2 regions of the Gordonia westfalica genome follow, and region 2 is predicted to be linked to the other one. Evidence: riboswitches for the same ligand, from Rfam matches in the RefSeq annotation. Region 2 holds a riboswitch; the other holds the start of a gene.
What was found. A riboswitch is a leader RNA that binds a small molecule or an ion and turns the genes downstream of it on or off. The one in region 2 is predicted to bind S-adenosylmethionine.
Positions count from the first base shown of each region.

Region 1 (6,340 bases), on a different contig from region 2:
TTCGATCGACAGTGTCTCGGCGAGCACGTTGTCGCTGTGGCGGAGCATGTCGTTGACCCGTGTCACCAGCGGGGCGGACTCGACCTTCGCGATCACGCGGTCGCCGGCGGGGGCGGAGGCCTCGGTCACCGGCGCGTCGACGTCGAGGGCCGCGGCCAGTGCCTCACCGGCCATGATCCCGGGCGTCGCGGAACGCGGTGAGTACTCGTCGAGCGGTTCGAGCCGGGCTCCGTCGACCATCAGCGACTCGATCGGCGCGATGTCGCCGCCCTGGATGTCCCGGCGGTCCCACGTCCGGTCCATCGTCGGCCCCGAGAAGGCGCTGAGATCCACCGCGACCGAGGTGACCGGGATGCCGGCCTGTTTGATCTGCTCGGCGAGGTCGGCGATGCGGGCGGGCTCGCTGTAGAAGGTGTCCGCGCCGGCCGGCTGCGCCGACAGGGTGGGGTCGCCGGCACCCTTGAGGATGATCTGGCCGTCGGAGCCCGCGACGACAGTCGTGGTCAGTCGCGCATCGTGCGGCATGGCGTCCAGGACGGCGGCGGCCGAGAGAACCTTGTCGTTCGACGCGGGGATGCGCGGACGATCGGGATTGCGCGACCAGAGGACCTCGCCGGTCAGCGAGTCGGAGATCATTCCGCTCAGAACGCCGAGTGCCGGATCCCGCAGCTCAGGGGCGATCGCCCGCGAGATGCCGGCGCGTGTAGGGGCCGGGGCGGTCGCGACGACCGGGTCGATCTGCGGGTCGACGACGATCGCGGCGGGCTGCGGCGGAATCCCCGGCGGCAGCTCGGCCTCCTTGTCGAGGCGGAGTGCCACGGCCACCGCGGCGGTCGAGGCGAGCGCGAGGATCACGACCGCGGCGACGGTCCACCAGAGGAGTTTGCGACTACGGGGTCTGCCATCACGACCTGCGGGTCTGGTGGATGCGCCCACGAAGCCTCCGGATCTCTCGCACTGTCCTGACCGACACTGCACCGACCTGTACTGCACCGGCCGATATGTCGGATTCGAGCGACCTGGGATCCGATGCACCCACGAACAGCGGGGGTACGAAGTCCGAGGTCGTCGGACTAACAGTATCGTTGTTCCGACGCGCGGCCATCTGGGCCGTCCGGCGATCACACCCCGATCCGCAACTGCCAGGAGGAACAGTGGAATTCGATGTGACCATCGAGATCCCCAAAGGTGGCCGAAACAAGTACGAGGTCGACCACGAGACGGGGAAGGTCTACCTCGACCGCTACCTGTACACCTCGATGGGCTACCCGGCCGACTACGGCTACATCGACGGCACCCTCGGCGAGGACGGCGACCCGCTCGACGCGATGGTCCTGCTGCCCGAGTCGGTTTTCCCCGGCATCATCGTGCGTGCCCGCATCGTCGGCATGTACACGATGACCGACGAGGCGGGCGGCGACGACAAGCTGCTGTGCGTGCCCGCCGGTGACGTGCGCTGGGACCACATCAAGGACATCTCCGACGTGTCGGAGTACGAACTGGGTCCGATCTCGCACTTCTTCGAGCACTACAAAGACCTCGAGCCCGGCAAGGAGGTCCAGCCCGGCGGTTGGGTCGGCCGGGAGGAAGCCGAGAAGGTCGCCCAGGAGGCCATCGACCGTCTCGCGGCACACCCCGACGAGGCCAACGAGCCCTCGCGCGGCTGACGCCACCCGATCAGTCGCTCCCGGACCGCCGACGACACACGCTGTCGTCGGCGGTCTGTGCGTTTCGACCGCCTTTCGCCGGCCTGCGCATCGGCGAAACGTCGATAGGAGGATCGACTGTCGTGACCCCGCTGCCGCCACCGAACCCCGCAGGAACCCGTCCGCACTTCACTTCGATGCCTGACCTGGCATTACGGGATCTCGGCGGTGCCGTCGTCTGGACCAACGACGAACTCTTCGCCGAATCGCAGAACCTGATCAAGACGACGCCCGCGGAGTATCAGCCGGCGACATTCGGCCACAGAGGCCAGGTGTACGACGGCTGGGAGACCCGCCGACGACCAGCTCCGCTGCCTGAGGCGCGAGGAGCGCAAGCGACGAGCCTCGAAGGCCCGGTGAGACACCGTCGCCCACCCAACCACCGGTCGACGTCAACCCGACCCGCAGACTTCGATCGACGTCTGCCGGTCGAGTTGAGGTTCGGCAGTCGGGGCTCCGGCCACACTCCTCAGGGAGCGAACCTCTTCGACCCCCACGACGCCCAGTTCACCGGCCGCGGGCACTGATCCGAAAGAACGCAACGCACCCAGCTCCGCTGCCGGAGGTGCGAGCGAAGCGAGCCTCGAAGGCTCAGGCCACCCGGTGCCGCACGTCGGCGAAGACCGGGAGAACCTGCTCACGGATACGACGATCGGTGGCCGAACCGTCGATCGGGACCAGGATCACGGCGTCGGCGACCTCGGCGGCGTAGATGTCGCGCAGCAGCGTGATCAGACCGTGGGTGGTGCCGACGTAGCGGATGGTCTCCGAGTCCTCGGTGGAGGCGCCGGCCTGTTCCACGGCGGCGCGAGCCGACGCGGCGTGCGGCGCGATGGCCACCTCGATCTCGAGGGCGACCACAAAGTTCGCCTGATCGTGGGTACCGGCCCGCAGCAGCGAACGCGCACGCTGCGCATCCCGCAGCGTCTCGCGACGCACGACTATCGGGAAGGTCTGTGCCACAGCATCTCCCGCGACCGCGACCCGGAAGCCGGGGCGCCCGATGGTGACGGCGCCGCGAGTGGTGTCGAGTTGGATGGTCATGCCGGGTTCCCCTCGTCGAGTTCTGGTCGGGTGATGGTCGTGGTGTCGCAGAGCGAGGCGAGTGCGTCGAGCAGGCGGTCGACGTCGTCGGAGGTGGTGCCGGCGCCGAAGCTCGCGCGGACGGCACCCTCGGGGTGACCGAGCCGTTTGAGCAACGGGTGGGCGCAGAACTTGCCGTCGCGCACGCCGATTCCGTGTTCGTCGCTCAGGTATTCGGCGACGGCCCGCGGCGCTACTCCGTCGACGGTGAATCCGGCGATGCCGACGCGGTCGGCGGAGTCGGTGAAGATCTGCAGCGGTCGCACTCCGTCGATGCGTGCCAGCCCGGCGTCGAGCCGTTCGCAGAGCCGGAGTTCGTGAAGGCCGATGGCCTCGGGGCCGAGTTCGGCGAGCGCGGCGCACGCCTCGGCGATCGAGACGGCCCCGAGCACGTTGGGTGAGCCGGCCTCGTGGCGAGCGGCGCCGGTGTGCCAGGTGGCGCCGGCGGTGTGGTCGTCGTGGCGGACATCGACGTCGGCGGTCGCTCCGCCACCGGCGAGATACGGGTCGGCGGCGTCGAACCAGTCCGACCGTCCGATGAGCACCCCGGCACCGAACGGCGCGTACGCCTTGTGCCCGGAGAAGGCCAGGTAGTCGATGCCGTGGCTGACGATCGAGATGGGACGGTGCGCGACGAGCTGCGCGGCGTCGACCAGGATGCGCGCGCCGTGACGGTGGGCGATCGAGGCCAGCCGGCTGATCGGGAGGACCTCGCCGGTGACGTTCGACGCCGCGGTCACGGCCAGCAGCGACGCCGGCTTCGAGGCGAGTTCGGCCTCGATCGCGACGAGGGTGTCCTCGATGGTGTCGCGGGCGGTGACGACGCGCGCCCGATTGCGGCCGTTCTTCGGCGCGCACCACGGGAGCAGGTTGGCGTGGTGCTCGATGTCCAGGACCACGACGTCGCCGGGCGTGATGTGGGCGGCGAGGTTGATGGCGTCGGTGGTGTTGCGGGTGAAGACGACGGTGTCGTCGACCCGGCCGCGGACGAACCCGCGGACGGTCTCGCGGGCGGCTTCGTATCGGCGGGTGGTGACCTGCGACAGGTGCCCGGCGCCGCGGTGCACGCTGGCGTACTCACCGAGCGCACCGGCGACGTGCGCGGCGACCGACGCCAGCGCCGGCGCGCTCGCTGCGTAGTCGAGATTGGCGTAGGCGACGCTGCGTCCTGCGGCGACGGGGACCTGTGCCTCTGCGCCGACGACCGGCGCGAGGGCTGGGATGAACGGTGCCGGGGCGGCGTCGGACAGCACTGCATCGCGAGCCGGACGGGCGGGTTCGACGGGTGCCGAGAGCACAGCAGTCATGACGAGAACTCCTCGAGAAATCCACACTTGCCGCGTTCGGGTTCGAACGCAGCCGGGTCGTCACCCGGAGCACCCCACCGTGGAGGAGGGTTGCCGACCAGCGAGCCGGGGCTTGTCACTGGCACTCATGACCTGCGACAAGGTTCGCGGATCCCGCCACGAGGTGTCAATTTAGGATCACCGTGATTCGAAGTTAGGGCAGGCTTACCTGTACCCTGGCTGTCGTGTCACCGACATCGAGTGAGGTCTTCGTGTTGTCGCGCCCGCACGGCACCGTGCGGGGCGAAGGGGTGGTCCGGTCGTTCACCGACGTCGACGAGGCGTCCGCTGCGCTGCGGGCGGGCGAGGTCGAGGCGCTGACCGGGGCGATCCCGTTCGATGTCCGCGACCCGGCGGCGCTGGTCGCCCCCGCCCGCCTGCAGACCGGCGAGGCTCCCCTGACCGGGAGTGCGCCACTGTCCCGGCGAGCGGTATCGACCGTGCTTCACCCCGACGCCGACGAGCATCGCGAACGCATCGCGCACGCGGTCAAACGCATCGTCGCCGGCGACGTCGGGAAGGTCGTGCTCGCGCGCAGTGTGGACCTGGTGCTCGACGAACAGATCCGGCCGGCCGAATTCCTCGACGCACTCGCCGGCGGAAACGCCGGACACAACGCGTTTGCTGTCGATCTCGGCGCCGCAACGGGTTCGGGCTCATGGCTGCTCGGCGCGAGTCCCGAAGCACTACTGCGCAAGTCGGGCTCGACGGTGACCTGCCACCCGTATGCGGGTTCGGCACCGCGGTCCGCCGACCCGGCGGCCGACCGTGCGACCGCCGACGAATTGGCATCCTCGGCAAAGGATCTCGCCGAGCACGCCTTCGTCGTCGACCATCTTCGCGAACGCCTTGGGCACCTCTGCGACGACGTCGACGCACCGTCGACACCACAGCTCGAGTCGACCGGGGAGATGTGGCATCTGGCCACCCCGATCCGTGCGACGCTGCGCGACCCGGCGACCACCGCACTCGACCTGGCCCTACTCCTGGGACCCACACCCGCCGTCTGCGGAACCCCGAGTGATGTTGCCGCCCAGATCATCCGCGACGTCGAAGGTGATCGGGGCTTCTATGCCGGCACCGTCGGCTGGTGCGACGCCGCCGGGGACGGCGAATGGATGGTCACCATCCGCTGCGCCGAACTCGCAGCCGATGGTCGGAGCCTGCGGACGTGGGCCGGCGGCGGCATCGTCGAACACTCCGATCCGCAGGCGGAACTGGACGAGACCGCGTTCAAGTTGAGGACTGTGCTGAACGCGCTCGGGATGAGAGCGATCTGAGTTACGATCGTCGACGATGATCGACGATTTCGTCGTGGCGCGAAACCCCGAAGAAGGGTCGACGCTGCCCTATCTCGTGCGGATTCCCCTCGGCCCCAATGGAATCGTGCTCAAGGTCCGTGACACCTGGCCCCGCGCGACGAAGATCTACTGTCACCGGGCACTCGAGTGGCCCGCGGAACCGGAGATCGTCGAGACCCATCCGGTTCGATCGGTCTCACGACGCGGCGCCGCCATCGATCTCGTCCTCGACCGCGCCCGCGAGAACCGGTCACAATTCGTCCTGACGCGCGCACGGGGCCGAGAGATGATCTTCTGGCAATCGCGTCGTACCACCAAACAAGCTCGACCCAACGTAGCCCTACCCACAGCCCGGGCCCACGGACAGGCTCTCGAGATCGTCGTCGACTCCGGCGAGAAGTACGCGTACTCGTTCGGTCACCAGCAGGCGACCACCACCCGGCGCCGGCTGTCCGCCGGCGACTACGCGATCGTCGAGGGGGACACCGTCGTCGCCGCGGTCGAACGAAAATCGATCGACGACCTCGCCGGTGGCCTGATGTCGGGGAAATTCACCTACCAGCTCGCGGACCTCGCTGGCCTACACCGTGCGGCGGTCGTCGTCGAAGCGGCCTACAGCAAGATCTTCAACCACGAACACGTCGCAGCCTCGCCACTGGCCGAGGCAGTCGCCGAAGCCCAGGTTCGGTTCCCGTCGGTGCCGATCGTGTTCTGCGACAACCGAAAACTCGCCGAGGAGTGGACCTATCGCTGGCTTGGCGCCGCACTTCATGAGTGGCGACTGGCGGTCGGCACCGAAGCCGTCGTCGAGAGTCTCGCGGGTCCGGAAGCCACTCCCGCGCAGATCCGCGCATGGGCGACCGCCCAAGGCATCGAGGTCCCGGCGAAAGGCCGTATCCCGAGC
Region 1 covers NZ_FNLM01000036.1:510,922-517,261, reverse strand. The annotation lists gene dacB (D-alanyl-D-alanine carboxypeptidase/D-alanyl-D-alanine endopeptidase) at 1-936, opposite strand, end outside; gene BLU62_RS28695 (inorganic diphosphatase) at 1,155-1,667, shown strand; partial or broken gene BLU62_RS28690 (allantoicase) at 1,844-2,026, shown strand; gene BLU62_RS28685 (hypothetical protein) at 2,298-2,750, opposite strand; gene BLU62_RS28680 (aminotransferase class V-fold PLP-dependent enzyme) at 2,747-4,096, opposite strand; SAM riboswitch class IV at 4,115-4,229, opposite strand; gene BLU62_RS28675 (isochorismate synthase) at 4,348-5,415, shown strand; gene BLU62_RS28670 (ERCC4 domain-containing protein) at 5,432-6,340, shown strand, end outside.
Region 1: another riboswitch for S-adenosylmethionine. It lies ahead of BLU62_RS28680 (aminotransferase class V-fold PLP-dependent enzyme); the one in region 2 lies ahead of BLU62_RS14600 (bifunctional o-acetylhomoserine/o-acetylserine sulfhydrylase).

Region 2 (6,340 bases):
AAGTACGCACCGTGCGGCAGACCGGCGACGAACCGCGCCACCAGGAGAAGTCCGTACGACGGCGCGAGCACGGTCGCCAGGTTGCCGATGGTGAACGCCACCATCAGGGCGATCAGCAGCGTCCGCCGCGACATCCGGGCCGTCAGCGCCGCGATCAGCGGGGCACCCACCACGACGCCGAGCGCATACGCGGAGATGACGTGACCGGCGGTCGGTTCGGAGACGTCGAGCGAGCCGGCGATGTTGGGGAGCAGCCCCATCGCGACGAACTCGGTGGTCCCGATACCGAAACCGCCGAGGGCGAGCGCGAGGATCGTCAGCCGGCGGGCACGACCCGAGATCGTCGAGGGACGCCCCCGCACCGTCGACGACGCGTCGTCGAGCACGTTCAGAGCGAGATCGTCCGGTGCACCGGAGGTCGTCGTGGGAGCGTCAGGCACGCCTCATGCCAACCGGCCCCCGGAGCGCGCCATTCCCCTACACCCGGTGAGTTGATTCACAGAGTTCGACTGCTCCTGCCCGGCGGACCTACTCGGCGCCCGAGCCGCTGCTCGACGAGCCGTCGGAGTCGCTGCTGCTGTCCGAGTTCGAGCTGCTGCTGTCCGCGCCACTGCCGCTGTTCGAGTTCGAGCTGTCCGAGTTCGAGCTGTCCGAGTTCGAGCTGTCCGAGTTCGAGCTGTCCGAGTTCGAGCTCTCCGAACCCCCGGAGCCGCCGTCCGGACCGCCCGAGGTCCCATCGTCGGACGACGGCGCATCCGCGGGGTCGCCTTCGGAGCGCGTGACGCCGGGATCGCTGCCACCGGCCGAGGGGACGGTGCCGTCTCCACCGCCGGTCGGGGTGCGGTCGGGTTCGGCCGCCGGCACGGTCGCCGCTGCGTCCGGGCCCGTGGCGGAGTCGTCACCCGACGGACCGGCCACGTCGGTGACGGCCGGCCCGTCGGAACCGCGGTCGGTCGCCTCGACCACCGGCGCGCCGGTCCCGGACTCGTCGTCGACGGTGGCGACGAACCGCGCGAGGGCCACCGACGCGCGGGAGCCGCCGGCGTCGTCGTATGCGAGCACCGCAGGGGTCGTCGGCTGCGACGTGACCGTCGGCCCGACGATCTCACCCGCCCAGTACCGGACGAAGTTCACCGGCAGCAGCACGATGCTGCGCACGCTGGCGGCCAGCGCGGTCACACCGCGCATGAGACGCGCCGGGGACAGGCTGACGATGCCCTGCAGGATGTCCTCGAAGACGAAGAGGTCGGGAAGGTAGCCGCCGTAACCCAGCTGCGGCAGCGGCGGCAGCAAACCCTGGACGAGGCGGACGACGGGCTGCAGGTTCGCCAGGGTGATGCCGAGCGGCAGGCCGATCGTCGGACGGCCGGACAGGAAGTCGCCGATCTCGCCGGTGTATCCGAGGTCGGACGCCCAGCCCTGGACGAGCTCGGCGAATGCGGACTTCGCCCCGACCATGCAGACCGTGCCCGCGGCGTTGCACGAGACCGGTCGCGTCGCCCACTGGGACGTGGGGTCCCGGTACATCGCGAACGGGTAGAGGAAGTGCTTGACCTGATATCCGAGAAGCCCGTCGATCGCACCGATCGGGTCGTAGATGGGATCGGGCAGGTCGCAGATGGGGTCGCCCTCGATACACACCGACACCACGCGGCCCTCGAGCTCACCGAAACCGCTGTCGGTCCCGGTGGCCCCGCGCGGACCGGACATCGTCAGCCCCGGGATCACGCCGATCAAGGAGAGTTCGATTCCGCGTCCGGTCTTGTCCCCGGCCCGCCGTGGGTCGGAGTAGAGCTCGCCGCTGACCCCGTCCGGGTCGATGACGACGGTGACCGGGTTGCCCTCGTCGTCGAGAATCGGGTCGCCGTTCTCGTCGGTCGCCACTACCTCGACGGGAGCACCCGAGCCGATGTCGGCGAGGACATCGCCGGCGACCCGGGCGCCCTGGGAGTACCCGGCCACGACGACCGGTCTGCCCGAACACCGTGACTGGTAGCCGGCGATCGCGGACTTGGTCGCCGCGTTCCCCTGTGCGACGCTGTCGTCGTAGCCGGCCGCGCCCAGCGGCCACAGCGTCGTCGGATAGTCGGCGTAGATGACCTTGTAACCGGCGTCGCCCGCGTACTGCGAATTCGGATCGGGCTGTCCGTTCGGTCCGAGGCCCGTATAACGCTGTGTGACGCCGACGAGGTGTCGTCCCTCGGGGTCGTTGGTGCCCGCCGCGATCACGACGGCGCCCGCGCCGCAGGAAGCCGAGTCATCGGCGAGCGCCTCGCCCGGAAGACACATCGCCGCGGCGACGGCGAAACCGGTGATCGAAGCGATCAGCAATGAGGTCCGACGGGACCGGAGGTGCGCCATCGCAGCCATGAGGTCGTTCTCCTCGATGAGCCCGGACCACATGGTGGAGCCGTCCGCCGGGGTTGCCCGAACCCTATTCGGCTCCGACGAACCTGACACGATGCTGAGAAACGCTAATGATCGTGTACTGGCGATTCACACTGCACATTCCGCGATTTCAACCGGTCGGACTACACATTCGATACACGTTTCCGGCGCCTTTCGAGGGGTTCGATTCGCGGTGACCGGGAGGGTTCTCTGGCACTCACATCCGTGTTATATCCTTGTCGCCAGGTCATGAGTATCAGCGTCAAGCCCCGGCTTGCTGATCGGCAACCCTCCAACCGCGGTGGGGTGCTCCGGGTGATGACCGGGTTGTGGGATCGCAGAAGCGACGCCCCGGCAAGCGCGGGTCCGAAGGTCGGACCCCAACAGGGTCGAGTTTGGCCCTGCCGACCGTAGAAAGTGATCAATCGTCATGTCTGATGCCAACGAGGGCACCAATCCAGCCGACAGCTGGAGCTTCGAGACCAAGCAGATCCACGCCGGCCAGGCCGCCGACGCGGCCACGAATGCCCGGGCGCTGCCGATCTACCAGACCACCTCCTACGTCTTCAACGACACGCAGCATGCGGCGAACCTCTTCGGTCTCGCGGAGCCGGGCAACATCTACACCCGCATCATGAACCCGACGCAGGACGCGGTCGAGCAGCGCATCGCCGCCCTCGAAGGCGGCGTCGCCGCTCTGCTCGTGTCCTCGGGCCAGGCTGCCGAGACCTACTCGATCCTCAACATCGTCGAGACCGGCGGTCACGTGGTGTCGAGCCCGCGTCTCTACGGCGGCACCTACAACCTCTTCCACTACACCCTGCCGAAGCTCGGCATCGAGGTGAGCTTCGTGGAGGATCCCGAGGATCCCGCGTCGTGGCAGGCCGCCGTCCGTGACAACACCCGTGCGTTCTTCGGTGAGTCGATCTCCAACCCGAACAACGAGATCCTCGACATCAAGGGCATCTCCGAGGTCGCGCACCGCAACGGCGTGCCGTTGATCATCGACAACACCGTCGCCACCCCGTACCTGATCAACCCGCTGGCCCACGGCGCCGACATCGTCGTCCACTCGGCCACCAAGTACATCGGCGGACACGGCACCGCGGTCGGCGGCGTCATCGTCGACGGCGGCACCTTCGACTGGCGCGTCCAGCGGGACGGCCCAGATGGAACCAAGACCGACCTGTTCCCCGGCTTCACCACCCCGGACCCCAGCTACCACGGCGCGGTCTTCGCCGACCTGGGCGCCCCGGCCTACGCACTCAAGGCTCGCGTCCAGTGGTTGCGCGACACCGGCGCCGCGATCGCCCCGTTCAACGCGTTCCTGCTCGCCCAGGGCCTCGAGACCCTGAGCCTGCGCGTCGAGCGTCACGTCGCCAACGCACAGAAGGTCGCGAAGTTCCTGGAGGGTCACGCCCAGGTCGAGTCCGTCGCCTACGCCGGTCTCGAGTCCTCGCCGTGGTACCAGCGCGGCCAGGAGCTCGCCCCCAAGGGCCAGGGTGCGATCATCGCCTTCGAGATCAACGGCGGTGTCGACGCGGGCAAGAAGTTCGTGGACGCCCTGAGTCTGCACAGCCATGTGGCCAACATCGGCGACGTCCGTTCGCTGGTCATCCATCCGGCCTCGACCACCCACAGCCAGCTGACCCCCGAGGAGCAGCTCGCCGCAGGTGTCACCCGGGCCTGGTGCGCCTGGCCGTGGGTATCGAGGGAATCGACGACATCCTGGCGGACCTCGAACAGGGCTTCGCAGCCGCCAAGTGAGACAGGTGAGGCAGTTTTGTCGGTGAGTATCGACCTGAACGCGCAAGCGTCTGATCAGCCCGACTGGGAATCGGTCCCGGACGGGAAGCTCGTCGGCATGGGCATCGGCTCGCTGCCTCTCGACAGCGGCGAACGGATCGACAACGTCACCCTGGCGTTCCAGCGCTGGGGGACGTTGTCGCCGTCCCGCGACAACGTCATCCTCACCCTGCACGCACTCACCGGCGACTCCCACGTCACCGGTCCCGCCGACGACGAGCACGAGGCGCCCGGCTGGTGGGACGGCCTCATCGGCCCCGGCATGGCCATCGACACCGACGAGTGGTGCGTCATCTCGGCCAACGTCCTCGGCGGCTGCAAGGGATCGACCGGCCCCGGCTCCCTCGCCTCCGACGGCCGGCCGTGGGGTTCGCGCTTCCCGCAGATCACCGTGCTCGACCAGGTCCGCGCCGAGGTCGCCCTCCTCGACCGTCTCGGAATCCGCAGCGTCGGAGCAGTTCTCGGCGGCTCGATGGGTGGAGCCCGCGCACTCGAATGGGCCATCGAATACCCGGAGCGTGTCCGCAGTGCACTGGTGCTGGCCGTGGGCGCCCGCGCCACCGCCGACCAGATCGGCATCCAGAACACGCAGATCGCCGCCATCAAGGCCGACCCGGCATGGCACGACGGCGACTACCACGCCACCGGACAGATCCCGTTGGCCGGCATGGGCATCGCCCGGCAGATCGCCCACCTGACGTACCGCACCGAACACGAACTCGACGAACGGTTCGAGAACAAGCCGCAGGGCGACGAGCAGCCGTTGCTCGGTGGCCGGTACGCCGTGCAGAGCTACCTCGAGCACCAGGCGTCGAAGCTGATGCAGCGCTTCGACCCGAGCAGCTACGTCGTGCTCACCGAGGTCCTCAACCACCACGACGTCGGCCGCAACCGCGGTGGCGTGAAGAAGGCACTCAACGAGTGCCGGGTCCCCGTCATCGTCGGCGGTATCGACTCGGATCGCCTGTACCCGTTGCGGTTACAGGCCGAACTCGCCGAAGAACTGGGCAACTGCGTCGGCGGCCTGCAGGTCGTGCGCTCCGACACCGGGCACGACGGCTTCCTCACCGAGTTCGACGCCATCAGCGACCTGCTCAAGCGCACGGTCGAACTGGCGCGCCGCGACGCCTGAGCCGTTCTCGGCCCACGACACCGGTACTTCCTCCCGAACGCCTCAGCGCGGGATGGGTACCGGTGTGCTCGGCGTCGACGCGCCGGGCGCCGACGGCACGGGCGCTCCCGACTCCACTCCGTTCGGCGATGCCCCCCGACCGCTGTCGGTGGTCGATCGCGGCGGCGAGGGAGTCCGGTTGAGCTGCGGAGGAGTCGGCGTGGAACTCCGCGGCCGCAGGTCCGGCGGCAACAGATCCGGCGGGATCGACGGAGTCGTACCCGGTGCGAACGGGAGGGTCGGCCACGGGAACGGCGACAACGTACGCGTGCTCGTACCGGTCGACGGCAAGGTCGGCGGCAACTCGGTGGTGGCCCAGCCCGGTGGTCCGCCCCAGCTCGGGGGCGGAACAGGCTGCGGCGGGTAGACGGGCTGCTCGTAGGTCTGCTCGATCGGCTGGTCCGGGACCTGCGTCACCGGAGCCGACGTCGTCGGGACCGGGTCGGGCCGGTCCTCGCTCGTCGTCGCGACCGCCGGCACGCTGCCGACCGTCGGCGACGGCTCAGGGTTCTGACGTTCGGCGAACGACGAGCTGACCGCGTAGACGGTGATCAGTGCCGCGGCGATGATCGCGCCCGCGACCGCGAGCGGTGTGGCCGACAACCACTCACGCTGCCGCTGGCCCCCGATGAAGGCGAGTCGGGTGGTGCCCGAGAAACTCTCGCCGGCCAGCAGCGCCGCTCCCGTCGCCGCCACCAGTTCGGGGGTGGACGGACACACCGTGTCGAATTCGTGTCCCCGCGCCATCTCGCGGACCGCGGGCAGGTTGGCGAGACCGCCGACGAAGACCACCGCGTCCGGGCTGACACCTCGGGCGGCCGCATCCGCGATGTACCGGTCGAACACCTCGCGCGCCTCGCGGACCATCGGTGCGACCGCATCCGCCACATGGGTCTCGGTCAGCGACACCCGACCCGAGCCGCCCGGAAGCGTCACCGAGGACCCCTCGGCGACCCCGGATCCCGAAGGCCCGTA
Region 2 covers NZ_FNLM01000034.1:2,015,911-2,022,250, forward strand. The annotation lists gene BLU62_RS14590 (MFS transporter) at 1-440, opposite strand, end outside; gene BLU62_RS14595 (cutinase family protein) at 529-2,370, opposite strand; SAM riboswitch class IV at 2,634-2,755, shown strand; partial or broken gene BLU62_RS14600 (bifunctional o-acetylhomoserine/o-acetylserine sulfhydrylase) at 2,819-4,155, shown strand; gene metX (homoserine O-acetyltransferase MetX) at 4,172-5,326, shown strand; gene BLU62_RS14610 (Hsp70 family protein) at 5,369-6,340, opposite strand, start outside.